Regions from separate parts of the uncultured Oscillibacter sp. genome, predicted to be linked through region 2. Evidence: riboswitches for the same ligand, from Rfam matches in the RefSeq annotation. Region 2 holds a riboswitch; the other holds the start of a gene.
The links. A riboswitch is a leader RNA that binds a small molecule or an ion and turns the genes downstream of it on or off. The one in region 2 is predicted to bind thiamine pyrophosphate.
Positions count from the first base shown of each region.

Region 1: another riboswitch for thiamine pyrophosphate. It lies ahead of Q1M04_RS16100 (hypothetical protein); the one in region 2 lies ahead of thiE (thiamine phosphate synthase).

Region 1 is NZ_CATMPS010000003.1:9,822-20,978, forward strand. Features, by position in the region: gene Q1M04_RS02930 (carbohydrate ABC transporter permease) at 1-73, shown strand, start outside; gene Q1M04_RS02935 (YhcH/YjgK/YiaL family protein) at 78-530, shown strand; gene Q1M04_RS02940 (dihydrodipicolinate synthase family protein) at 541-1,449, shown strand; gene Q1M04_RS16095 (energy-coupled thiamine transporter ThiT) at 1,557-1,979, opposite strand; gene Q1M04_RS16100 (hypothetical protein) at 1,982-2,215, opposite strand; TPP riboswitch at 2,310-2,417, opposite strand; gene mnmA (tRNA 2-thiouridine(34) synthase MnmA) at 3,102-4,190, shown strand; gene Q1M04_RS02955 (hypothetical protein) at 4,180-4,530, shown strand; gene Q1M04_RS02960 (ThiF family adenylyltransferase) at 4,535-5,266, shown strand; gene Q1M04_RS02965 (hypothetical protein) at 5,406-8,477, shown strand; gene Q1M04_RS02970 (VWA containing CoxE family protein) at 8,541-9,737, opposite strand; gene Q1M04_RS02975 (MoxR family ATPase) at 9,742-10,551, opposite strand; gene Q1M04_RS02980 (helix-turn-helix domain-containing protein) at 10,779-11,157, shown strand, end outside.
Region 2 is NZ_CATMPS010000032.1:10,919-22,075, reverse strand. Features, by position in the region: gene Q1M04_RS13015 (hypothetical protein) at 143-1,165, opposite strand; gene Q1M04_RS13010 (IS4 family transposase) at 1,505-2,641, shown strand; partial or broken gene Q1M04_RS13005 (transposase) at 3,115-3,327, shown strand; gene Q1M04_RS13000 (DMT family transporter) at 3,462-4,262, shown strand; gene thiM (hydroxyethylthiazole kinase) at 4,351-5,163, opposite strand; gene thiW (energy coupling factor transporter S component ThiW) at 5,186-5,701, opposite strand; TPP riboswitch at 6,012-6,112, opposite strand; TPP riboswitch at 6,185-6,294, shown strand; gene thiE (thiamine phosphate synthase) at 6,351-6,986, shown strand; gene thiD (bifunctional hydroxymethylpyrimidine kinase/phosphomethylpyrimidine kinase) at 7,081-7,896, shown strand; gene cytX (putative hydroxymethylpyrimidine transporter CytX) at 7,893-9,065, shown strand; tRNA gene Q1M04_RS12970 (tRNA-Ser) at 9,335-9,427, opposite strand; tRNA gene Q1M04_RS12965 (tRNA-Ser) at 9,453-9,540, opposite strand; gene Q1M04_RS12960 (polysaccharide deacetylase family protein) at 9,630-10,334, opposite strand; gene rplQ (50S ribosomal protein L17) at 10,469-10,804, opposite strand; gene Q1M04_RS12950 (DNA-directed RNA polymerase subunit alpha) at 10,859-11,157, opposite strand, start outside.

The sequences.
Region 1 (11,157 bases), on a different contig from region 2:
CATCATCATCGTCTTCCTGATTTTCCAGAAGTACTTCACCCAGGGCATCACCATGGGCGCGGTGAAAGGATAGCGCGATGATTTACGCCAAACACAAGGACGCCCCGGCCTACCGGGGCATCCACCCCAACCTGGACCTGGCGCTGGAGCATATCACGCCGGAGTTTTTGGCCTCCGTGGGTTCGGAGCGGGTGGAGCTCAAGGGCGGCGTCTACGCCACCCGGTTCACCTATGAGACCGTGCCGGCGGAAGAGAGCTTCTTCGAGGCCCACAAAAAGTACCTGGACATCCACATCATGGCGGAGGGCTCCGAAAAGGTGGAAATCGCCCCGCCGGAGACCCTGGCGGAATTCGACCGGGTAGAGGCCAACGACTTCTACGCCTACCGGGGTGAGGGAGACTATAAGCTGATCCTCTCCCCCGGGGACTTCCTGGTGGTTTTCCCCGGCGACGCGCACCGCATCAAGATGCAGGTGGACGGGCCGAAGACCGTGAGCAAGGTGGTCTTCAAGGTGAAAATTTATGACTAGGAGTGACAACATGAAAGACCTTTCCAAATACCAGGGTATCTTCCCCGCCTTTTACGCCTGCTATGACCAGGACGGCAAGGTCAGCGCCCCGGCGGTCCGGGCCCTGGCGAAGTTCCTGCTGGACAAGGGAGTAAAGGGCCTGTATGTGGGCGGCTCCTCCGGCGAGTGCATCTACCAGAGCGTGGCCGAGCGGAAGGAGACCCTGGAAAACGTCATGGCGGAGGTGGGCGGCAAGCTGACCATCATCGCCCATGTGGCCTGCAACAACACCGCCGACAGCCGGGAGCTGGCGGCCCACGCCGAGAGCCTGGGCGTGGACGCCGTGGCCTCTATTCCCCCTATCTACTTCCATCTGCCCCCCAAGGGCATCGCCAAGTACTGGAACGACATCTCCGACGCGGCCCCCAACACGGATTTTATCATCTACAACATTCCCCAGCTGGCGGGCGTGGCGCTGTCGGTGCCCCTGCTTCAGGAGATGCTGAAGAATCCCCGGGTCGTCGGGGTGAAAAACTCCTCCATGCCTGTCCAGGACATCCAGATGTGGCACGACGAGGGGGCCCTGGTCTTCAACGGCCCGGACGAGCAGCTTCTCAGCGGCCTGGCCGCCGGAGCCGCCGGAGGCATCGGCGGGACCTACGCCGCCATGCCGGAGCTGTACCTGGAGATCTTCCGCTGCTTTAAGGCCGGGGAGATGGAAAAGGGCCGGGAGGTCCAGAACGAGTGCTGCCGCATCATCTACAAGATGTGCTCCACCCAGGGCAACATGTACGCCGTCATCAAGGAGATCCTCCGCCTTCAGGGCGGACCGGATATCGGCGGCGTCCGGGCGCCTCTGCTGGCGCTGGAGCCCGGCGATCAGGCCATCATTGTTCAGGCCCACGAGATGATCCAGGCCGCTATCGCGAAATACTGCTAAGCGAACCCCCCGCTTTTCCTTGGAAAAGCGGGGGGTTCGTTTGTGGTGAGGACGGTCCGCAGTCTTCCTTGGGCCGTGTTTTGCCTGGAACAAGAGGGCGCGCGCCCTTACAGCGCGGCTTTGCGCACCCGCTCCAAGGCTTGCTCCACCGCCGGAATCTTGATGACAAGGACGGTGACGGCCGCCTCCGCCAGTAAATAGCTGTAGTTGTAAATGATGGGGTAAAGGTTCCGCAGGGCCAGGGGGAAGTTTTCCGGCATGTAGTCCATCCAGTAGAGGTAGCCCCCGATGGAGTGGAACACCCCCCGGGCCAGCACCGCCGCGATGTAGCCGGTGAGGAGGCTGTTCTTCTTCCCCCGGAAGAGCCCCGCCAGCCCCAGGGCGGCGAAGGCCAGCACATAGTCGCAGCAGACCTGGAACAGCGTCAGGAAATAGGGCTCCTGCAAAAATTGCAGAATGCCGTAGGCAAAGCCCACCAGCATGCCGGTCTTGACGCCGTACCAGTTGGCCACCAGCACGATGAAAAGCATGCTCAGCAATGTGACGACCCGCCGTAGGGCAGCTTGAACACCTTGATGAAACTGGTTACATAGGCCAGGGCCACGGCCATGGCGCAGTAAGCCAGCTGCTTGGCGGCAAAGCCCTTTTTCCCGCCCCGGTCCGCCAGGGCCAGGCCCGCCAGAATGCTTAGCACCAGCAGCGCGGCGCTCAGCGCGTAGCCCGCGGTGGTGAGGCCTCCCTCACCGTTGACAAACAGGTTCAGCATGGGATGATGTTCCTCCTTGTTCCGACCGCGAAACTGACGGCAATCCAAAAAGCCCTCCCGAAACCGGGAGGGCTGTTCCTCATGCGGAAAAAAGCATGTCGGTTCATGACGGCTCCCTACGTTGGCATTACCCAAATCAGGTTGTGGGTCGAAGCGTTCGCTTCCTCTCAGCCCGCTTCCGCGAGCTCCCCAGTTCACGATCTTATGTAGTTTGTAACAAGATTATAGCACGGCCAGCGGCCCGGCGCAAGCCTTTTTTGCATGGCCCGGCCTCCCCCGCGCCGCGATTACCTTTCGTATTATCGCAGGAAATCCTGCGTTTCGCCTTTGAGCAATTTGTCGGTTTTTGACACGCCGCCAGGAAACATGTCACAATCCGGCGCATGAACGTCCTTCGCTCCGCCGGTATTTTTACAGCTTTCTTCCCTTTCCGTGCGTTTTTCCGCCGCTTCCCGAAAAAGCCGCCCAGTCTCTCGTAATTTACATAAAATTTTTCATAAAAGGCTTCTACAAAAAGTTATTCACACTTTCCACAGAGTTTTCCACAGGGCTGTTTCCCAAAGTTTTCAGGTTTCTCCGGTTGTCTTTCGGGCTGGAAAAAATTTACATACACACTCCTGCCATCCGCCTTTTGGTAGTTTAGTTTACATAAAACATAAATTTGCAAAAATTTCTCCACCACTTTTGAAAACTCGCTCTGGACATCCGGATTTTTTGTTGAAAAAGGGGAAGCTTCCACGGAAAAAAACCAGGGCGTGAAAGCAATCATGCAAGACGTGCGGATAAATCCGTCCAGCGGGAATGATATATTGCGTGACAAAACGGCGGAACCGTACTATAATAAGAGCCGCAAAACGCAAAAAGGCCCCGAGCCGGGAGGTAAACAATGGAAGAACACAACAATCTGAGCGTGCTGATCGCCATGAGCGGCGGCGTGGACAGCTCGGCGGCGGCCTATCTCATGCAGGCGGGGGGCTTCCGCTGCCAGGGGGCTACCATGCGCCTGCTGGAATCGGACGACGGCCGGAACGCCGCCGACGCGGAGTCCGTCTGCCGGCGGCTGGGCATTCCCTTCATGACGCTGGACATGGCCCGGGAATTCCGGGAAGACGTTATTGAAAAATTTGTCCGGGTCTATCGGGCCGGGGGCACCCCGAACCCCTGCGTGGACTGCAACCGGCGCATGAAATTCTCCCGGCTGATGGAGGCGGCGGACGGCGCGGGACTTCATTACGTGGCCACCGGGCACTATGCCCGAGTGGGCCGGGACGCCGGGACGGGCCGCCAGCTTTTGAAAAAAGCGCTGGACGCCGGGAAAGACCAGAGCTATTTCCTCTACACCCTCACCCAAAGCCAGCTGTCCAGAGTCCAATTTCCCTTGGGCGGCATGGAAAAGCGGCAGGTCCGGGAACTGGCGGAGCGCCTGGGCTTTGTCAACGCCCGGCGGCGGGACAGCCAGGACATCTGCTTCATCCCCGGAGGGGACTACGGCGCGTTCATCGAATCCTGGACCGGAGAGGCGTTTCCCGCCGGGGACTTTCTGGACCGGGAGGGCCGGGCCGTGGGGCGGCACCGGGGAGCGATCCGCTACACCCTGGGCCAGCGGAAGGGGCTGGGCCTTTCTATGGGCGAGCCCGTCTATGTCTGCGGAAAGGACATGTCCGCCAACACCGTCACCGTAGGGCCGGAAAGCGCACTCTTCGTCCGGGAGATCCTGGTGGAGGATCTGAACTGGATTGCCATAGAGGGTTTGGATTCTCCCCTGCGCGTGGGAGCCAAAACCCGCTCCCGCCAAGCGGAACAGGCGGCGGAAATTTTCCCGGAGTCCGGAGGGCAGGTCCGCGTTGTGTTTGACCGGCCCCAAAGAGCGGTAACGCCGGGCCAGGCGGCGGTATTTTACAGCGGGGACGCCGTCGTGGGCGGCGGAACCATTGTGGAAGCCGGAACGGAAAAGGAGAACGGTCATGAGCTGTGAAAACTGCGGAAGCTGCCGGGGAGGCTGCGGCCTGCTGCTGACGGAGGCGGAGCTGGCGCTGCTGCGGCGCTTGGGGGAAACGCCCTTCCTCCCCATCGCGGCGGCCTTCGACAGGAAGACGCCGGTGTACCTGGAAGACCCGGAACGTCCCCGGGAGCAGTCCGCCGCCGCCATCCAGGGCCTGGCGGCAAAGGGGCTGCTCTGCCTGGACTACGACATCCCCCTGAAAAACTTCGACTACGCCGCCTATCGGGACTATCCCCTTCACGGCAGCATCGCCCTGACCGGGCGGGGCCAGGAGATCCTGGAGCAGATTGAGATTCAAGGAATCGAGGAGTGACGCCATGCTGGACCAGTTTTCAAGGACAGAGCTGCTGCTGGGCCGGGAGGGCGTGGAGCGCCTGGCCCGGGCTCATGTGGCGGTGTTCGGCCTGGGAGGCGTGGGGGGCTATGCCGCGGAGGCCTTGGTCCGCAGCGGCGTGGGAGCCCTGGACCTAATCGACAGCGACCGGGTGAGCCTGACAAACCTGAACCGCCAGATTCTGGCCACCCACCGGACCCTGGGCCAATACAAAGCCGACGCCGCTAGGGACCGGGCGCTGGAGATCAACCCGGAGGCCAGGGTAACTGCCCGCAGGGTCTTCTATGGCCCCGACACCGCCGGAGACTTCGATTTTTCCCAATATGACTACGTGATCGACGCCATCGATACCGTCACCGGCAAGCTGGCTCTGATTCAACAGGCCCTGGCGGCCGGAACGCCCATCATCAGCTGCATGGGAGCCGGGAACAAGCTGGATCCCACCGCCTTCCGGGTGGCAGACATTTACGAGACCTCCGTCTGCCCCCTGGCCCGGGTGATGCGGAAGGAGCTGAAGCGCCGGGGCGTCCGGCGCTTGAAGGTGGTCTACTCCCAGGAGCCCCCCCGGAACCCGGAAGGGGCGCTCTACCAGGAATCCCTGGAGGGAGAAATCCGGCGGCAGCTGCCGGGGAGCGCGGCCTTCGTTCCCGCGGCGGCGGGACTGATCCTGGCGGGAGAGGCCGTCAAGGACCTGGCCCTGGGGCAAAAGCGATAACCACACCGGGAGGGGAAAGCGCGGGGCGCTTTCCCCTTTTTTGCCCGGCGAGAGACGTTCTTATCTTTCCCGTCCGCGTGCCGATATTGTATATATAGGAATCCACGCTGGAAACGGATTCAAGAAAGGAGGCGTCTGCATGGGCGAGCTGACCATCCGCAGAGAGCGCGGTGTGTCCGGGCCCCGGTATCAGGCGGCGGAGAAAACGGAGAGGACAGCCGCCGCCGGGCAAAGCCGCCCGCCGGCCAAAACGCCGGGGGCCACCGTCTCGGAGACTCTCCAAGCCCTCATGAGCAAGATCGGCCAGGCGGAAAACCACACCCGGGAGAGCCACCGGACGCTCCAGGTGGGGGAAGCCGTGCTGGCGGAGGTCCAGGACGCCCTGGACCGCATAGCCGGACTGGCTGAAAAAGCCGCCGGAGGAGGCGGCGCGGATCGGGCCGCCCTGCAAGCGGAGCTGGCGCGGCTGGCGGAGGAAATCGACCGCATGACCGGCGGAGCCTTCGCCGGGGATGCGCGGCTGTTTTTGGAGGGGGACGAGGAGATTGAAGACGGGGTGGAACCCCCGCCGGACGCCGCTCTGGAGGACGAAAACCCGGATCGGGTCCAAACGTTCCCCAACTGGCTGCTGCGGGGAATCGCCCAAAGCGGCCTGTCCCCGGAGCGGCTGCTGGATATGCTGGGGCTGGACAAGACCGCCGGAATCTCGGACATTCTGGCGGCCATCTCCGGGAAATCCCTGGACAGCAACGCCGCCGTGGGGTATCTTGCCGCGCTGTACCTGGGCAGCGTCATCGCCGGGGGCTCCGCCTCCAAGGCTGTCGATTTGAAGGAGGCCCTGGAGGGCCTGCGGCAGCTTCTGGAAAAGGTGTCCCAGGGCTATTCGCCGGACGAAGCGGTCGACCTTCTGACAAACGGCATGTTCTCCAGCTTCGCGGACTTGGAGGCTCAATTCACCGGCGGCGCCGCCCCGGGGATGGAGGATTTCCTGACGGGAATGCTGCTGTACGGCGGGGACGCCGCCGCTTTCCTGGAAAGCGCTTCCATGCTGACCCTCCTGGCGGGGCTGGAAGGGATGAACCTGGAGCTGATGATGGGCCTGCTGGCGGCGGTCCAGGCCTCCGGCGCCGGACCGGAGGCCGCTCTGGAAAACGCCGCCGGAGAAGCGCAGGGCCAGGCGGCCCCGGCGGACGGAACCCCGCTTCAAACTGCCGTCATGGACCTGGGGGATATGAAGGCGGCGGGCCGGGACCTCTCCGGCCTGTCCGTTGACGCCTCCACCGGGGAAGCAGCGGTCGGCGGAACGGCGGACATAACCCTCCAAACCAACGGACCGGAAGGGCGGCCCCTCCTGCTCGCCGGGTCCGGGACGGTAACGCTGCGGGAGGGCCGCGCCCCTATGCTGACCGCGGCCTCCGCCGCTGTCCAACTGTCCGTCCCGGGAAAGGCCGAGCTGGATGAGGTTCTGCTGCGCCCCGGCGCGTCCCTGACCCTGGGCGGCGGCGGAACCGTGCGGATCGGCGTCCTCCGGGGGGAGGAAAGCAGCCTCCTGCGCCTGACGGGCGGCGCGGTCCTCCTCGCGGAGACGGACGGCAAAGCCTTTGGAACCCTGCCTGTCCCCGTGGTCGTCGACGGGCCCGTGTTCCTGGCGGCGCAGGCAGCCCGTGTGACCGACGGGAACGGAAAGCCCCTGGCCCCCTTCGACGTCGTCTGGCGGACGCTGCTGCCGGGTTGGAGCGCCATAACCGCCCTGGCGGTGGACGGCCGTCACGGACGGGCCATGCTTTTAAGCGGCGAGCCCGCCCGGCTGTGGCTGCAAAAGGGGGACCAGGGTTCCCCGGCGGTTCACACCGTGGTCCTCCGGGGGAAGGACGAGGCCGAGCGGCTTAAAACCCGCTACGCCTATCTGCGCTGGAACGAGGGCGCGGGCGCTTTTGAGAAAACCGTCCTGTACCCAAATCCCTTCACCGTCACCGGCGGGGAGCCGGGAAAGGACTGGATTTACGAGGAGGAGACGCATACGCTCCGCATTTTGACCAACCGGGTCTCCTCCGTCTCCGGCGGCATGGGAACCGACGCCAACCAGGAGCCCTTCAGCGGGCGGCTGGTTCTGGCGGACGGCATCGGGAAGCTGGAGCTGACCCTGGGGGGCGTGGTCTGCCGGGTATCCGAGGGCGGAGCCTTCGACCTGGGCCGGGAAAACGACGTGACGCTGTTCCTGCAAAGCGGCACGGACAACCGCTTTGAAAGCGGCGCGGGCCGGGCGGGCATCTCCCTGGGAGACGGCACTTCCCTGCTGGTGGACTGCCCCGAGGCCCGGGACAACAGCCGCAACCCCGCCGGAACCCTGACCGCTTCCGGCGGTCCGGGGGGCGCGGGCATCGGACGGGACAGCGGCGGAGGCCGAACCCAATCCGGCCGCATTCGAATCCGCGGCGGCGCGGTCACCGCCACGGGCGCCGGAGGCGGCGCGGGCATCGGCGCCGGGAAACGGGGCGCTATAGGGCCCGTGGACATCCTGGGCGGCGTCGTTTCCGCCACCGGGGAATCCGGCGGCGGGGCCGGCATCGGCGGAGCCCTGGGGGCGGCGGCGGGAGACATCACCATCCGGGGCGGCAGCGTCGCCGCCCTGGCCCTGGGACACGCCGCCGCCATCGGCGCGGGGGCACAGGGGCCCTGCGGAGACATCCTCATCACCGGCTCGGCCCGGATTCAAAAGGCCCTGGGCGGCGATCCGGGGGCGGACATCGGGGCCTGCCTCTTCGGCGGCTGCGGAAAGGTCCAAATCACCGGCGGAGCGGATATCGGCAGGGCCCGGCTCTGGACGCGCTCCGGCGTTCCCCTCCAGATGGGGGCGGAAACCGTGACCCTGCCCCAGTTCCGGCTGTCCTCCCGGACCCTGGGCCTGGATCGGCTCAGCGTGGCCACCAAGGAGGCCGCCAAGGCCGCGCAAGCCATTGTCGAGCGGGACCGGCGTTGGGTGGCCCAGATTCAAAACGCCTACAACGTGCTCTACCACCGGCTGGAGCGCAGCTGGAACGGACTGCTGGGGGTTCAGCAGTACCTCAGCGGCGGGGGCCCGGTGCGGGATGCCGGGGCGGCGGGCTCGCTGCTGGAAGACGCCCGGCGGTCCATTCCCCTCCCCTCCTCCCAGGCCATGCGGACCCACGGCAAGCGGGGGAAGGACGATGTGCGCCAGCTCTTCCGGTAAGGGATGCCGGAAGCACGGTAAGAACAAACAAGCGGAGGCCGCCTTGCGCGGCCTCCGCTTGCGCTATTTCCGACCTTTCAGCCGCTTCATGGCCCGTTCCAGCCCCTCGGCGGTGAGGTCGTACATGGGAAACATGTGCCCCAGCTGCCAGTGGGTCTGGCCCCAGTAATCCGGCCGCTCCGGCATGGGCTCCGGGTTCAGCCAGACCAGGTAAGGGTACTGCTTCTTCATCCGCTCCAGCCACTCCAGGCCGGAGGGGCCGTAGGTCCGCCGCTCCCAGTCATAGCGCTTCTCCCGCAGCTCATAGGGGCTCATGGCGGCATCCCCCACCACCAGGACCTTGTAGTTCCCGTCGAAGTTGGAGAGGACCCAGTCCGTGGGCACCGCCTCCTTCCAGCGGAGGGCGGGGCCGGTATAGAGCTCCGAGTAGACGCAGTTGTGGAAGTAATACGTGTGGAGCTCCTTGAAGTGGTTGGACTTTTGGGCCGCCTGGAACAGCCGGGAGCAGAGTCCGGCGTAGTACTCCATGGACCCGCCGGAGTCCATCAGCAGCAGGACCTTGACGGCGTTTTTCCGGGGGTGGGTCTTTCGGATTTTCAAAAGCCCCCCGTTGTCGCAGGTGTCGCGGATGGTCCCGTCCACATCCAGGACCTCCTCACTCTCGTCCGCCTGCGCGGAGAGCTGGCGCAGCAGGCGGAAAGCCGTCTGAAACTGCCGGGTGTCCAGGGTGTTGTCCTTCCGAAAATCCCGGAAGCGCCGCTCCCCGGCCACCATCATGGCGGTGCGGTGACGGCCCTGGCCGCCGATGCGGATGCCGCCGGGGTGCCAGCCGCTGTTACCAAAGGGAGAGCGGCCCTGGGTGCCCACCCAGTAGCTGCCGCCGTTGTGCTCCTCCGTCTGCTCCTTCAGGCGCTCCTCCAAAAGGCGCAGCAGCTCTTCGGCCTTCTCCTCGGAGAAGCCCGCCCGCTTCAGCTCCTCCAGGGTCCGGCCCAGATTCTCGGAGGGGCGGTCCAGCCAGTCCAGCAGCTCCTTGGGCAGCTCGCCGTTCCAGGGTATGTCCCGGAAAAACTCCAGGAAAGCCTGGTCGAAGCGGTCGAAATCCGCCTCGCTTTTCACCACCACCGCCCGGCAGAGCCGGTAAAACCCCGTTAAGCTGGACTGGTGGAGCCCCCGGGACAGGCCCTCCAGCAGAACCATCCACTCGTCCGGCGTCACGTCCAGCCCGCGGCTCCGGAGGAGGTAAAAAAAGGAAAGAAACATGGTCTCAGCGGCTGCCCCGCAGGGTCCGCAGGTCCTTGTCCTTTTTCAGCAGGACCCCGGCAAAGGGAATCTCCTTCCGGACCCGGGCCGGGTCCACGCCCCCGGCCGTGAGGGCCCGGAGCCAGTCCACCAGCTCCGAGGTGCTGGGCTTTTTGTCAATGCCCCGGAGCTCCCGGATCCAGTAAAAGGCCGCCATGGCCTGGCGGAGCAGCTCCTCCTCCAGGTGGTCGAAGTGGACATAGAGGATGCGCTCCATCTGCTCCTGGTCCGGAAAGTCGATATAGTGGAAGATGCACCGGCGCAGGAAGGCGTCGGGCAGCTCCTTCTCGGCGTTGGAGGTGATGATGACGATGGGCCGCTTCCTGGCCCGGACGGTCTCCCGGGTCTCCGGGATGTAGAACTCCATCTGGTCCAGCTCCCACAGAAGGTCGTTGGGGAATTCCAGGTCCGCCTTGTCGATCTCGTCGATCAGCAGGACCACCTGCTCTTCTGCGGAGAAGGCCTCCCCCAGCTTGCCCAGCTTGATGTAACTTGCGATGTCGTCCACGCCGTGGGACCCAAACTGGCTGTCGTAGAGCCGCTGGACCACGTCGTAGACGTAAAGGCCGTCCTGGGCCTTGGTGGTGGACTTCACATTCCAGATGATCAGCTCTTTTCCCAGGGCCTGGGCCACGGCCTGCGCCAGCATGGTCTTGCCCGTGCCCGGCTCGCCCTTGATAAGCAGCGGCTTTTCCAGCGTCACGGCGATGTTCACCGCCGCCATCAGCTCGCCGGAGGCTACGTATTGGTCGGTTCCCGAAAAAATATCTTTCATATGCTCACCTTTGTTTCCATGTCTTCCCGTCCCCTAAAGGGACAGGTACGTTCTATTGCATTATACTAAGATACCAGAGCCGGAGCGATTCCGCAAGCGCCGATTTCGCTTCCGTCCTGGCCGGGGCGGCGGGCCTGGGAAAACCGGCGCATTCCCCCGCTCTACGAATCATAGGGTGACATTTCCCCGCCGCCGTGGCATACTGTCGCCAAAGGAGTTGATGGAATTTGGACACGAAAGCCACGGGCGCGCTGATTGCCCAGCGGCGGAAGGCGCTGGCCCTCAGCCAGGCGGAGCTGGCGGAGCGGCTCCACGTGACGGACAAGGCCGTCAGCCGCTGGGAGACCGGGCGGGGCATGCCCGGCCTGGACAGCCTGGAGCCTCTTTCCGAAGCTCTTGGCCTGTCGGTCAGCGAGCTGCTGAGCGGGAAGGAATTGACGCGGGAGGAATTGCCGAAAGCGGCGGGAGGACAGATTATGGAGAGCATGAAGCGGGAGAATCGCTGGAAGTGGCTGGCGTGGGCCGCCATGGCGGCGGTGACCGTGCTGGCGATTTGGGGCGCCGGCGTATCCGTCCAGGCCCAGCGGGAGGCGGAACGGGCGGAGC
Region 2 (11,157 bases):
CCCCAGGCAATGTCCAGATGATTCGACAAACACCTCTGTTCGGCGGCTAGGTGCAATGTATTGACACCCTCGCTCTGACAGTTTAGGGAAGCAGAGGAGGACAAAGTGTCAATACATGACACCTTGTCCTCAGCCTTGGCCGCTATAATGTACCCTCATCCGAATGCAGGGTCTGCTGGCACTCACACAAAAATTCGTTTTTGAGCAGATCGCCAATAGTTTGAAATATCTGAGCCAATTCATAGGATTCCCGCACAGAGTCCTCAACCTCATCCGGCCTCATATGTGTGTTTTCCACCCAGATGCGGACATTTTCCAATGTAGGAGTCAGTAGAACTGCCCTTTCATATGCTTTGCAGAACAGAGCCGCGATTTTCCCCCTGCACTCCGCTTCAGCATCCAGCTGGTCAATTTCATGTACAGCCGGCAACATCTCGGCGGCAACGGATTCCTGTTCGCCCAGCGGCAGATGCTGAACGGCTTTCAGGATTTTCCAGCCCCGGTTGATGGATACATCTTTCTTGTCTAGTGCGTCTTTTAGGACTTGGGGCGCGGCTTCCGCCAGCTGCGTAATCCTGCCCATGGTCTGCTCTCCGATTCCTACGGCCAGGGCCGCTTCCTTCCTGCTATCCACAGGTAAAATCGGGTTTGGTGAAATCACCAAACCCGATTTTGCGCTTTCGCTTTTGTGGTCACCGCCCCCTGCGGCCATGTTTGCCCTCGCCCTGGCCTCGATCTCCGGTTTGAGTTTCAGCACATTCTTACCTAATTCCCACTTATCCAGGTTGCGTCGGCCCTTCTGGGTGTCCAGCGCCCATTGCTTGGCTTCAAGCAAATCAGCGAACGAAAATACCAGCATTTTGTAGGGCAAACCGTGTTTTTCGCAGATTCGGAAGCGGTTGTGTCCGTCAATGAGAATCATATCCTCGTTGACGATAACCGGGGCATAGCAGCCGTTTTCCAGGATGTCCCTCTCCAAAGAAAAAAACTGCTCACCGCTGAGAGGCGGGAGCAGGTGTTCCATCTCCGACAGGATGACCAGCGTCCGTTCAGAGCTGCTGTATTCGTTTTTTGTGTTTTTCAGAGTACCATCTCCTTCAGTTCGTTTTTTGTGAGCCTTCGCCGTAAGTTTGCCGTTCTCTCCAATCCGGTTCCTGACAGGCAACCCCGCTCGGCGCTGTGTCGCGTGTCTTCCCTTGGCTAATGTCATTAAGTTAGAAATAAGGAGAAGATAAAGTCAAAAAAGATGTAAAAAGGGGTTGACAAAGGAGGAAAAATGTGCGGCGAAGCCCTGAAAAGTAAACTTGCTTTTCGGGGGGACGCCGCACATGAAATATACACCAAAATTTTTGCGGAGAATGCTGCTTTCTATGATCCGGAAAATGGGGGAGCACCCAGACAAATACGTCAGGCAGACGGGACGGGATTTTACCCGTCCCCGGACGCTGACCTTCGAAACGGTCATATCCCTGCTGCTGACCATGAGCGAAAACAGATCGGGAAGGTGCTCATCGGACGGTTTCAAAACAGCGAAAAAACACCGTCGGCCTCGGCGTTTGTCCAGCAGCGGCAGAAGCTGCTGCCCGCAGCGCTGGAGACGCTGTTCCACCGCTTCACAGCCCTGCTGCGCCCTGGGAAGACCTTTCGTGGCTATCGTCTGCTGGCAGTGGATGGCTCGTCGCTGAAATCCGCCGCCTACCCGGAGGACCCAGCCTCCTACCGCCCCGGCACGTCCAGACAGCACGGCTGGAACCTCTGGCACATGAACGCGCTCTTTGACCTGGAAAACGGCATTTATACCGACCTGATCGTGCAGAAGGAGCACGAAAAAAACGAGTGCAGAGCCCTGTGCCAAATGGCAGACCGCTCCCGCGTTTCCGGGAAGGTGATCCTGCTGGCTGACCGGAATTACGAATCCTGCAACAATCTGGCCCACCTGGAGAAGCGGAACTGGAATTACCTGATCCGTATTCGGGACAAGGCACGGGGCATTGCATACGGTATGCCTCTGCCTGACCAGCTGGAGTTCGACATTCCCCTCAAACTCACCCTGGGCCGGCTGACGCCGCGGCAGTTGGAGACCCGCGGCATCGCCGTCCCCAAGTCCTATTACCGTATCCCGCCCACAATGACGTTTGACTTTTTAGAGTCGAACAGCCCGGATTTCTACGAAATATCCTTCCGCGTTGTCCGTTTACAAACCGACAGCGGCAATACGGAAACCCTTATCACCAATCTCGACCCGGACCGGTTCCCCCTCGCCGCCCTCAAAGCCCTCTACGCCAGACGCTGGGGCATTGAGACCTCCTTCCGCAGCCTGAAATACGCCGTGGGCCTCATCCATCTTCACGCAAAGAAGCCGGACCTTGTCCTCCAGGAGGTTTTCGCCAGTTTCCTCATCTTTAATTTCTCACAGGCCGCTGCCTGGGCTGTGGACGCGTCTCAGGGCACAGCCAAATACAAGCGTCATGTCAATTTCTCCGACGCTGTCTTTGCCTGCTGTGCTTTCCTGCGCCGCTCCGCCGCTGATCCGCTCCCGCTCCTCCGGCGAAGACTGCTCCCGCTTCGCCTTGGGCGCACCGCCCCAAGGCCAAAAATCACAGGTAACCGCATTTCCGCCTGCTATGCCTCCGCTCGCTGACCTTTTCTATGTCCTTTTTCTGACGGAGCTGCCTCCGTCTGCTTTTGCTGCCTCTTTTTCCTGATAAGTTCCTTCTGGATTTCCTTCGGAATTCCATTGCCTTCTGCCGTTTCTTTCTTCGCGGCTAGCTTAATGACATTACTTCCCTTGGCCCGTTCGTTCAAGCTGAAGTTATGGCAGGCTTCCCCGTAAAAGCATCTGATTGGACGGTCATGTACTTTTACCCTGAGCGCATAGGCACTCAGGGTACAGCGAAAACCTGTTCATAATATCCAATCTCTTTCGAGAATGCCTGTTAGAATAAAACCAGTTAAAATATGATTTCCCAATACATTGCTGTGGTGAAACGCATAACACTGGGAGAGAAGATCGTCAAGGGTGATTTTTTCCATAAAAATCCGGGCTATAGGGAAGGAGCAGGCTCATAAAAAGCTCTGCTCCTTCTTATTCTTAAGGAAGCGCTGATTTAATCCCCCGAGATGCACTCGGTGAAGAAGGGAAACCAGTGGCATTTTGGTATGAAGTGCCGCACCGGCGCGGATGCCGGGAGCGGCTTTGTTCACACAGTGGAGGCCACCGCCGCCAATGTCCACGATGTCACTGCAGCGGCAAGGCTTCTGCGGGAAGATGATAAGGCGGTCTGCGGGGACAGTGCCTGCCTTGGGATAGAGAAACGGGAAGAAATCAAAAGCAATCCGCAGCTTTCTGCCATTGAATACCGCATCAACCGCAGGCCGGGCCGGTTCCCTATGCCCCGCCTAAGGTTTTTGCGCCCTTCGACCGGGCTGGGACTGGAAAAGTGAGGATTTCATCCCCCAATATGGCCCTTTATTGGACGTTTCCACTGCCTTCGTCTGTTTGCCTGGCTTTTACCTGCTTTAATCAGCGCTTCCTTTACTTTCTGTCAGGGCATAGACTGACGATCTTACCCCATAGGAAAGTTACAATTTATATTGCGCTGTCCGGGATCGCGATGGCGCTCGACTGGCTGTTGCTCTTTGAGGCATATCAGCAAATCGGCGTCAGCCTGGGTATGCTGATCAACTATTGCGGCCCGGTCATTGTCGTGGCGCTTTCTGTAGTGTTGTTTAAGGAACGCATGACCTGCCCCAAGGCGGCGGCGTTGGTCATGGCGGCGCTTGGCACCGTTCTCATCAGCGGCCAGGCGGCGGCGGAAGGCGTCAATGGCTGGGGTTTGCTCTGTGCGGGACTGTCGGCGCTGGCTTATGCCGCTATGGTAATTTTCAATAAGTTGCCGAAAGAAATCACAGGCATGGAAAACGCTGTCCTGCAGTTGTTTTTCGCGGCTGTGACGGCAGCGGTCTTTGTCGGCTGTAAGCAAGGCTTCCATATGGAAATTGCCCGCGGGGATTGGATCCCGATTTTATGGATCAGCCTGCTGAATACAGGGGGCGGGTGCTATTTCTACTTTTCCTCTATTGGACGGCTGCCTGTGCAGACGGTGGCAATCTGCGGCTACATCGAACCGCTGTCCGCCGTTCTGTTCTCCGTGGTCTTTCTTCACGAGGCGCTGCTTCCCCTACAGGCAGCCGGCGCTCTGCTGATTGTCGGAGGGGCTTTGATTGGCGAAGGCGTCTTTCAAAAGAACCGCCGGCGATGAACGCCGCAGCCAGAAAATATTACCCCAGATATAGAAAAGAAAGCAAAAGGCGTCCCCGCCTGCCGGATTTGGCAGACGGGGATGCTTTTCAAAACAGGAGTTCTACAAAGGCCATTCCAGCGCAGTCCGCCGCCGTCAAAGTCCCAGCGGCATCCAGCAGGGCTGTCCGAAAGCTGCCGGGGCCCTGACACGGGGCTAGGGCTTCCGCCCGGCGGGAACAGGACTTCCAAAAAGCGGCGGCTGTAACGGCGGCGGCAAGAATGTCCGGTTCCACCGCCGCAAAGACGCCGCAGAGAACGGACAGCATGCATCCCGTACCAGTCACCTGCGTCATCAGGGAACTGCCGCCGGAGACCTTCCATAGGACGGTCCCATTTGAGATGAAATCCTCCGAGCCGGAAATCAGCACAGCGGTTTTCAGCTCCCGCGACAGGCGGAGCGTCAGGTTCCCCTGTTGGACGGAGTCCAGGGCGGCGGGACTGTCCACTCCTTGTGATTGGCTTTCCAGGTGGAGGAGGGCCCTGGCCTCCCCCGGGTTGACTCGCAGCAAGGAGGGCGTGAAGACTTCCAGCAGTCTTTCCACCCGCTCCAGCCGCCAGGGGCTGGCCCCCACGCCCACGGGGTCCAAAACGACGGGCTGTCCCAGCTTTTGAGCCGCCTGTCCCCGGAGGAGGCAGGCCCGGAATTTTTCCTCCTCCGGCGTGCCGGTGTTCAGCACGGCGGCGGCGGACACGGCGGCAACCGCCTCCATTTCCTCCGGCGCCTGAGCCATGATGGGGCTGGCCCCCACCGCCAGAGCCAGGTTGGCGCAGTCGTTGGCAGAAACCAGATTGGAGATGCAATGGATCAAAGGCCGGCGGTGTCGGACCGCCTCCAGCAGAAAAAAGTCAGGCCTTGTCATAGAGCCTCCCGTTGGATAGAATTTACCGCTCCAAAGCGGACTGCATGGATTTCAGTGCCCCGTTTTTTTGCAGGGCGTACACCAGGATTCCCGCGAGAATGGAACCCGCCGCAGTGGAGATCAGGAAGGGGATGATGTAGACGGTATAGGTCTCCGGCGTCAGGCCCATCAGCTCCTTCGCTACGGGGTAGGCCGCCAGGCCCCCCAGAACGCCGGTGCCCAGGACCTCGGCGGTCAGCGTTGCCGGGAGGTTCTTTGTCCTCCAGTAGACCAGACCGCACAGCAGAGCTCCGCACATGCTGCCGGGGAAGGCCAGAAGGCTCCCCCAGCCCAAGAGATTGCGCAGAAGGCTGGCTACAAAGGCCGTAGCCAAGCCGTACCAGGGCCCCAGGAAGACGGCGCAGAGGATGTTGACCATGTGCTGGACCGGGGCGCACTTGCTGCCGAAGACCGGGAAGGTGAGGAACATGCTGCCCACCACCGCCAGGGCGCAGAAGACCCCGGCAATGGACAGCTTTTGGACGGATTTGTTTTTCATCGTAAAAGCTCCTTCACAGCTAGAATCGCAAAGAGAAACACGCGGCAGCGCTTTCCCCCTGCATGGCAAGGACGGGCGGGACTGTCCGCCCTGGAAATTTCGGTCGAGGCTTACTGGCCTCCTCTCACGCCGGAACACGGCTTCCCATCGCTGCCGGGACCCCAGGGGCCCCTTGTATGGTCCGGCCCGGACGCAGGGCGCTCCCCCTCCGTCCGCTCCCGGTGGTCCGGGACGCCGGTGTGTGCTCTCTCCCTCCTTCGTGAAGAATTTGCAAAAAAGCAAGACGGCCCGCCGAAACGCGAACCGCCGTCAAAAGTCCCCTATCGACTCCCTACGGCGGCATTATCCGCGTCAGGTAAAGGGTCGAAGCGTCCGCTTCCTCTCAGCCTTTCGGCTCCCCTGCTTTTCGCCCCCAGCATACCACCGGGGGAAAATTTTGTCAAGGGGCTTGCAAATCCGGGCGGAAAAGAGTATGATAGGCCCACAATGAAAAAGGGGAGTCCGCTGGCGCGGGCTGAGAGGGGGCCGTGAAGGTCCCGACCCGGAACCTGATTTGGATCATGCCAACGTAGGGAAATAGCGGACGTCTTGCCGCAGATGAACCAGGTTGGTTTATCTGCGGATTTTATATTTTGAGGAGGACTTTGCCATGAACATAAGACCCGAAACGCTCCGCCTTTACGCCGTCACCGACCGGACCTGGGCGGCGGACGAGGAGGCTTTTTTCCGCCAGGTTGAGGACGCCGTCCGGGGGGGCGCGGCCATCGTCCAGCTCCGGGAAAAGCGCCTGGAGGACGCTGCCTTCCTGGCGGAGGCAAAGCGCTTTGTGTCCCTGTGCCGCAGACTGGGGGCCGTCAGCATCATCAACGACCGGGCGGACATCGCCCTGACCTCCGGAGCCGACGGCGTCCATGTGGGCCAGAGCGATCTGGAGGCGGAACGCGCCCGGGAGCTGCTGGGGCCGGATAAGATCGTCGGCGTCTCCGCCCATTCGCCGGAGGAGGCCCGCCGGGCCAGGGAGGCCGGGGCGGACTATCTGGGCTGCGGCGCGGCCTTCGTCACCGGGACCAAGGCCGACGCGAGGCCCATCTCCAGAGAGACCATCCGGACTGTCACGGCGGCGGCGGGCATCCCTGTGGTCGCCATCGGCGGTATCAGCCGGGAGAACATCCTGGAGCTCAAGGACCTGGGCCTCTCCGGCGTGGCCGTGGCCTCCGGTATCTTTGGGCAGAGAGACGCAGAGGCCGCCGCCCGGGAGCTGCTGGAGCTGTCGAAACGATTGTAAGGGAAAACCGCCCCCGGGCGTTTTTCACGCGGTGCGTTGGGGGCACCACCTCACGCCGCGTTATAAAACTTCAATGCGAAAAGGAGAGACGAGTATGAAAACAGCATTGACGATCGCTGGGACCGACCCCAGCGGAGGCGCCGGTATCCAGGCCGACATCAAGACCATGACCGCCAACGGGGTATTCGCCCTCACCGCCGTCACGGCCCTGGTGGCTCAGAACACTACCGGCGTCAAAAGCATCCAGGAGTCCGCACCGGACTTCCTGGCGGAGCAGCTGGACTGCGTGTTCACCGACATCTTCCCGGACGCGGTGAAGACCGGCATGGTAGCCAGCGTCCCTCTGATCGAGGTCATCGCGGACAAGCTTGCGCAGTACCAGGCGAAGAACATCGTGGTGGACCCGGTGATGGTGGCCACCTCCGGGGACCGGCTAATCTCCGAGGACGCGTTGGAGACCCTGAAAAGCCGCCTCCTGCCCCTGGCGGCGGTCCTCACTCCCAACATCCCCGAGGCGGAGATTCTCTCCGGTATGAGGATCGAAACGCAGGAGGGCATGACGCGGGCCGCCCAGGCCATTGGTGAAGCCTACGGCTGCGCTGTCCTCTGCAAGGGGGGGCATCAGGTCAGCGACGCCAACGATTTCCTCTGGCGGCCCGGCGGCGGGGGACGCTGGTTCCGCTCCCGGCGGGTGGATAATCCCAACACCCACGGCACGGGCTGCACCCTCTCCAGCGCCATCGCCTCCAATCTGGCGAAAGGCTTCGGCCTGGAGACGGCGGTACAGCGGGCGAAGGATTACATTTTCGGGGCCCTGTCCGCACAGCTGAACCTGGGGCATGGCTCCGGGCCCATGGACCACATGTGGGACCTCCACAGCCGCTTCATCGACGGGGAGGCAGGGACGTGAAAAAAACCTCCACGTTTCAGAACGGCCTCATTTGGTTCGGGGCCGGGGTCTCCCTGGCGGAGATTCTCACCGGTACCAGCTTCGCCTCGCTGGGGTTCACCCAGGGCTTTGCCGCCATCGTCACCGGCCATGTGATTGGCTGTATTCTGCTCTTCCTGGCGGGCCTCATCGGCGGGCGGAGCGGGCGAAGTGCCATGGAGACCGTGAAGATGAGCTTTGGACAAAAGGGCGGACTTCTGTTCGCCGTGCTGAACGTCCTCCAGCTGGTGGGCTGGACGGCGATTATGATCTACGACGGGGCCCTGGCGGCGGGCAGCGTGTTCCCCGCCGGGCGCTGGGCCTGGTGCCTGGTGATTGGGGGGCTGATTTTGCTCTGGATTCTGGTGGGCGTTACAAACCTCGGTTGGCTCAATAAGCTCTCCATGGCGGCGCTGTTCCTGCTGACGCTGGCGCTGTGCTGGGTGATTTTCGGTTCCGGTACGCCGCAGACTTCCGGCCTGGGAGAGGCCATGAGCTTCGGCGCGGCGGTGGAGCTGGCGGTGGCCATGCCTTTGAGCTGGCTGCCCCTCATCAGCGACTATACACGGGAGGCGGAAAAGCCTTTCCAGGCCACAGCGGTCAGCGCCATAGTCTACGGCCTGGTCTCTATATGGATGTACGCCATCGGCATGGGGGCGGCGATCTTCACAGGGGAGTCCGACATTGCCGCCGTCATGGTCAAGGCGGGCCTGGGTATCGCCGCCCTGGTCATCCTGATTTTGTCCACCGTGACGACCACCTTCCTGGACGCCTGGTCCGCCGGTATCTCCGCCGAGTCCATCAGCCCCCGGCTGACCGGGAAATGGATGGCCGTGGGGGCCGCCCTGCTGGGGACCGCCGGGGCGGTGTTGTTTCCCATGGACGACGTCACCGGCTTTCTGTATCTCATCGGCTCTGTCTTCGCCCCCATGATCGCCATTCAGATCGCGGACTTCTTCCTGCTGAGGCGGGACCGGTTTCAGGCAGATTTTGATGGACGGAATCTGGTAATTTGGTTAGTGGGTTTTGCCGCCTATCGGGGTCTAATGAGATTGGATCTGCCTTTGGGCTGTACTCTGGCGGATATGGCCCTGGTAGTTACGCTGTGTGTGCTGGTGGACAAACTGGCAGGGAAGCCGCCATTGCCTTGACCTGTCTGAGAATTCAATTTGTCGGATATAAACATGCGATGGGGGCACTTCCTTATGGAAGTGCCCCCATCATTTAGATGTTTCTTCTTATGCTCTAAACAGTCATACAGTTGTTGTCCTTGTGGGGGGTGGTCCTTGCGCCACAAAGATTTTCCGATTTGTCTTTATTATGCCATAAGAGCATTCCTACGCCGTGGCGGCAATCAGGGCACAATAAGGGAAAAAACAAAGAGAAAACCCTGGAACCATTGCAATTCCAAGGTCTTCTCTGGCGCGGAAGGAGGGATTTGAACCCTCGCGCCGGTTTTATCCAGCCTACTCCCTTAGCAGGGGAGCCCCTTCGGCCACTTGGGTACTTCCGCAGATCCGGATTCACTTTTGAAAAGTTGGCGGAGAGAGTGGGATTCGAACCCACGGGCACTTGCGCGCCGCCGGTTTTCAAGACCGGTTCCTTCAACCACTCGGACATCTCTCCACAGGAAGGCGCCGTCTCTTGAACACGCATAACATCATAGCATACCATCTCCCTCTTGTCAACAAAATTTTCCGCCGGGACGGGGAAATTTACCCCTTCCCCGTCCGGTACATCCGCCCCGCCTCCGGCGTCACGCCGTTCAGCCACAGCAGCTCCTCCACTGTTACGAACCAATAGCCCTCCTCCTGAAGCCGATCCACCACCCGCAGGGCCGCGTCCACCGACGTGGAATAGATATCGTGGAGCAGAATGATGCTGTTGGGCTCTACGCAGTCCAGAATCGCCCGGGTTACTTTTTCCGCGTCCCGGCTCTCCCAGTCCCGGGGGTCCACGCACCACTTCACCATGGGCACGCCAAGCTCCACCCCCTCCGCCACTTGGCCGTAGGGGGGCCGCAGCCAGTATTCCCCGCCCCCCAGCAGCGCCTCCAGCGCCGCTTCCGTCCGGGCCACCTCCTGGGCCGCCTCATCCGGGAGGATGCCGTCCAGCCGCTGGTGGCTCCAGGTGTGGTTTCCTATCTGGTGCCCCTCCTCCGCCATGCGGGCCACCAGCGCGGCGTTGTCTTCAATCTGCTGGCCGATGAGGAAAAAGGTGGCCTTGGCCCCCCGTTCCTTCAAACCGTCCAGCAGACGCTCCGTGGTGCCCCGCCGGGGGCCGTCGTCGAAGGTCAGGGCCACGTACTTCTCCCCCGCCGGAATCTCGGCTCCCCCGTCCGCGGGCATCGCCTCGCCGCCCGGCAGGCATAGGGCGGTCAGAAGGGCCAGTATGAAAATCGGGACAATCTTCTTCACCATCGCGCAGTTCCCCCTTATTTATCCGGGGTTAGTATGCGCAGCTCTCCGGGGAATTTTATTGGAAAAATCACGAAAAGAAAGAGCGCTTTGTCATGAGCCTAGGTTCTCATGACAAAGCGCTCTTATACGTGCTCTTACACCAGCTCAATCACCGCGGTCTCCGCGGCGTCGCCACGGCGGATGCCGGTGCGGATGATGCGGGTATAGCCGCCGTTGCGCTCCGCGTAGGTGGGCGCGATTTCCTTGAACAGCTTCTTGCAGACATCCTCCCGGGTGATGAAGCTCATGGCCTGCCGGTAGGCGGCCAGGTCGCTCTTCTTGCCCAGGGTAATCATTTTCTCAGCCAGGGGCTTGATCTCCTTGGCCCGGGTGACGGTGGTCTCCATCTTCCCGTGATCCAGGAAATCCGTGACCTGCTGACGCAGCATGGCTCTGCGCTGGTCAGAGGTCTTGCCGAGCTTACGAGGCATTTCGGTTTCCTCCTTACTTGTTATGGTTTCTCCTTCGCTCTCCGGCGGGGACGGTCAATTATTCTCCTCGTCGGCCAGGTGCAGGCCCATCATGGCCAGCTTGTTGATGACCTCCTCCAGGGACTTGCGTCCCAGGTTGCGGACCTTCATCATCTCGTCCTCGGTCTTGGAAATCAAGTCCTCCACCGTGTTGATGTTGGCCCGCTTCAGGCAGTTGAAGCTCCGGACGCTGAGGTCCAGCTCCTCGATGGTCATCTCCAGCACCTTGTCCCGCTGGGCTTCCGCCTTCTCCACCACGGTGGGGCGGCTGCCGACGTTCTCACTCAGGTCGGTGAACAGCGTGAAATGGTCGC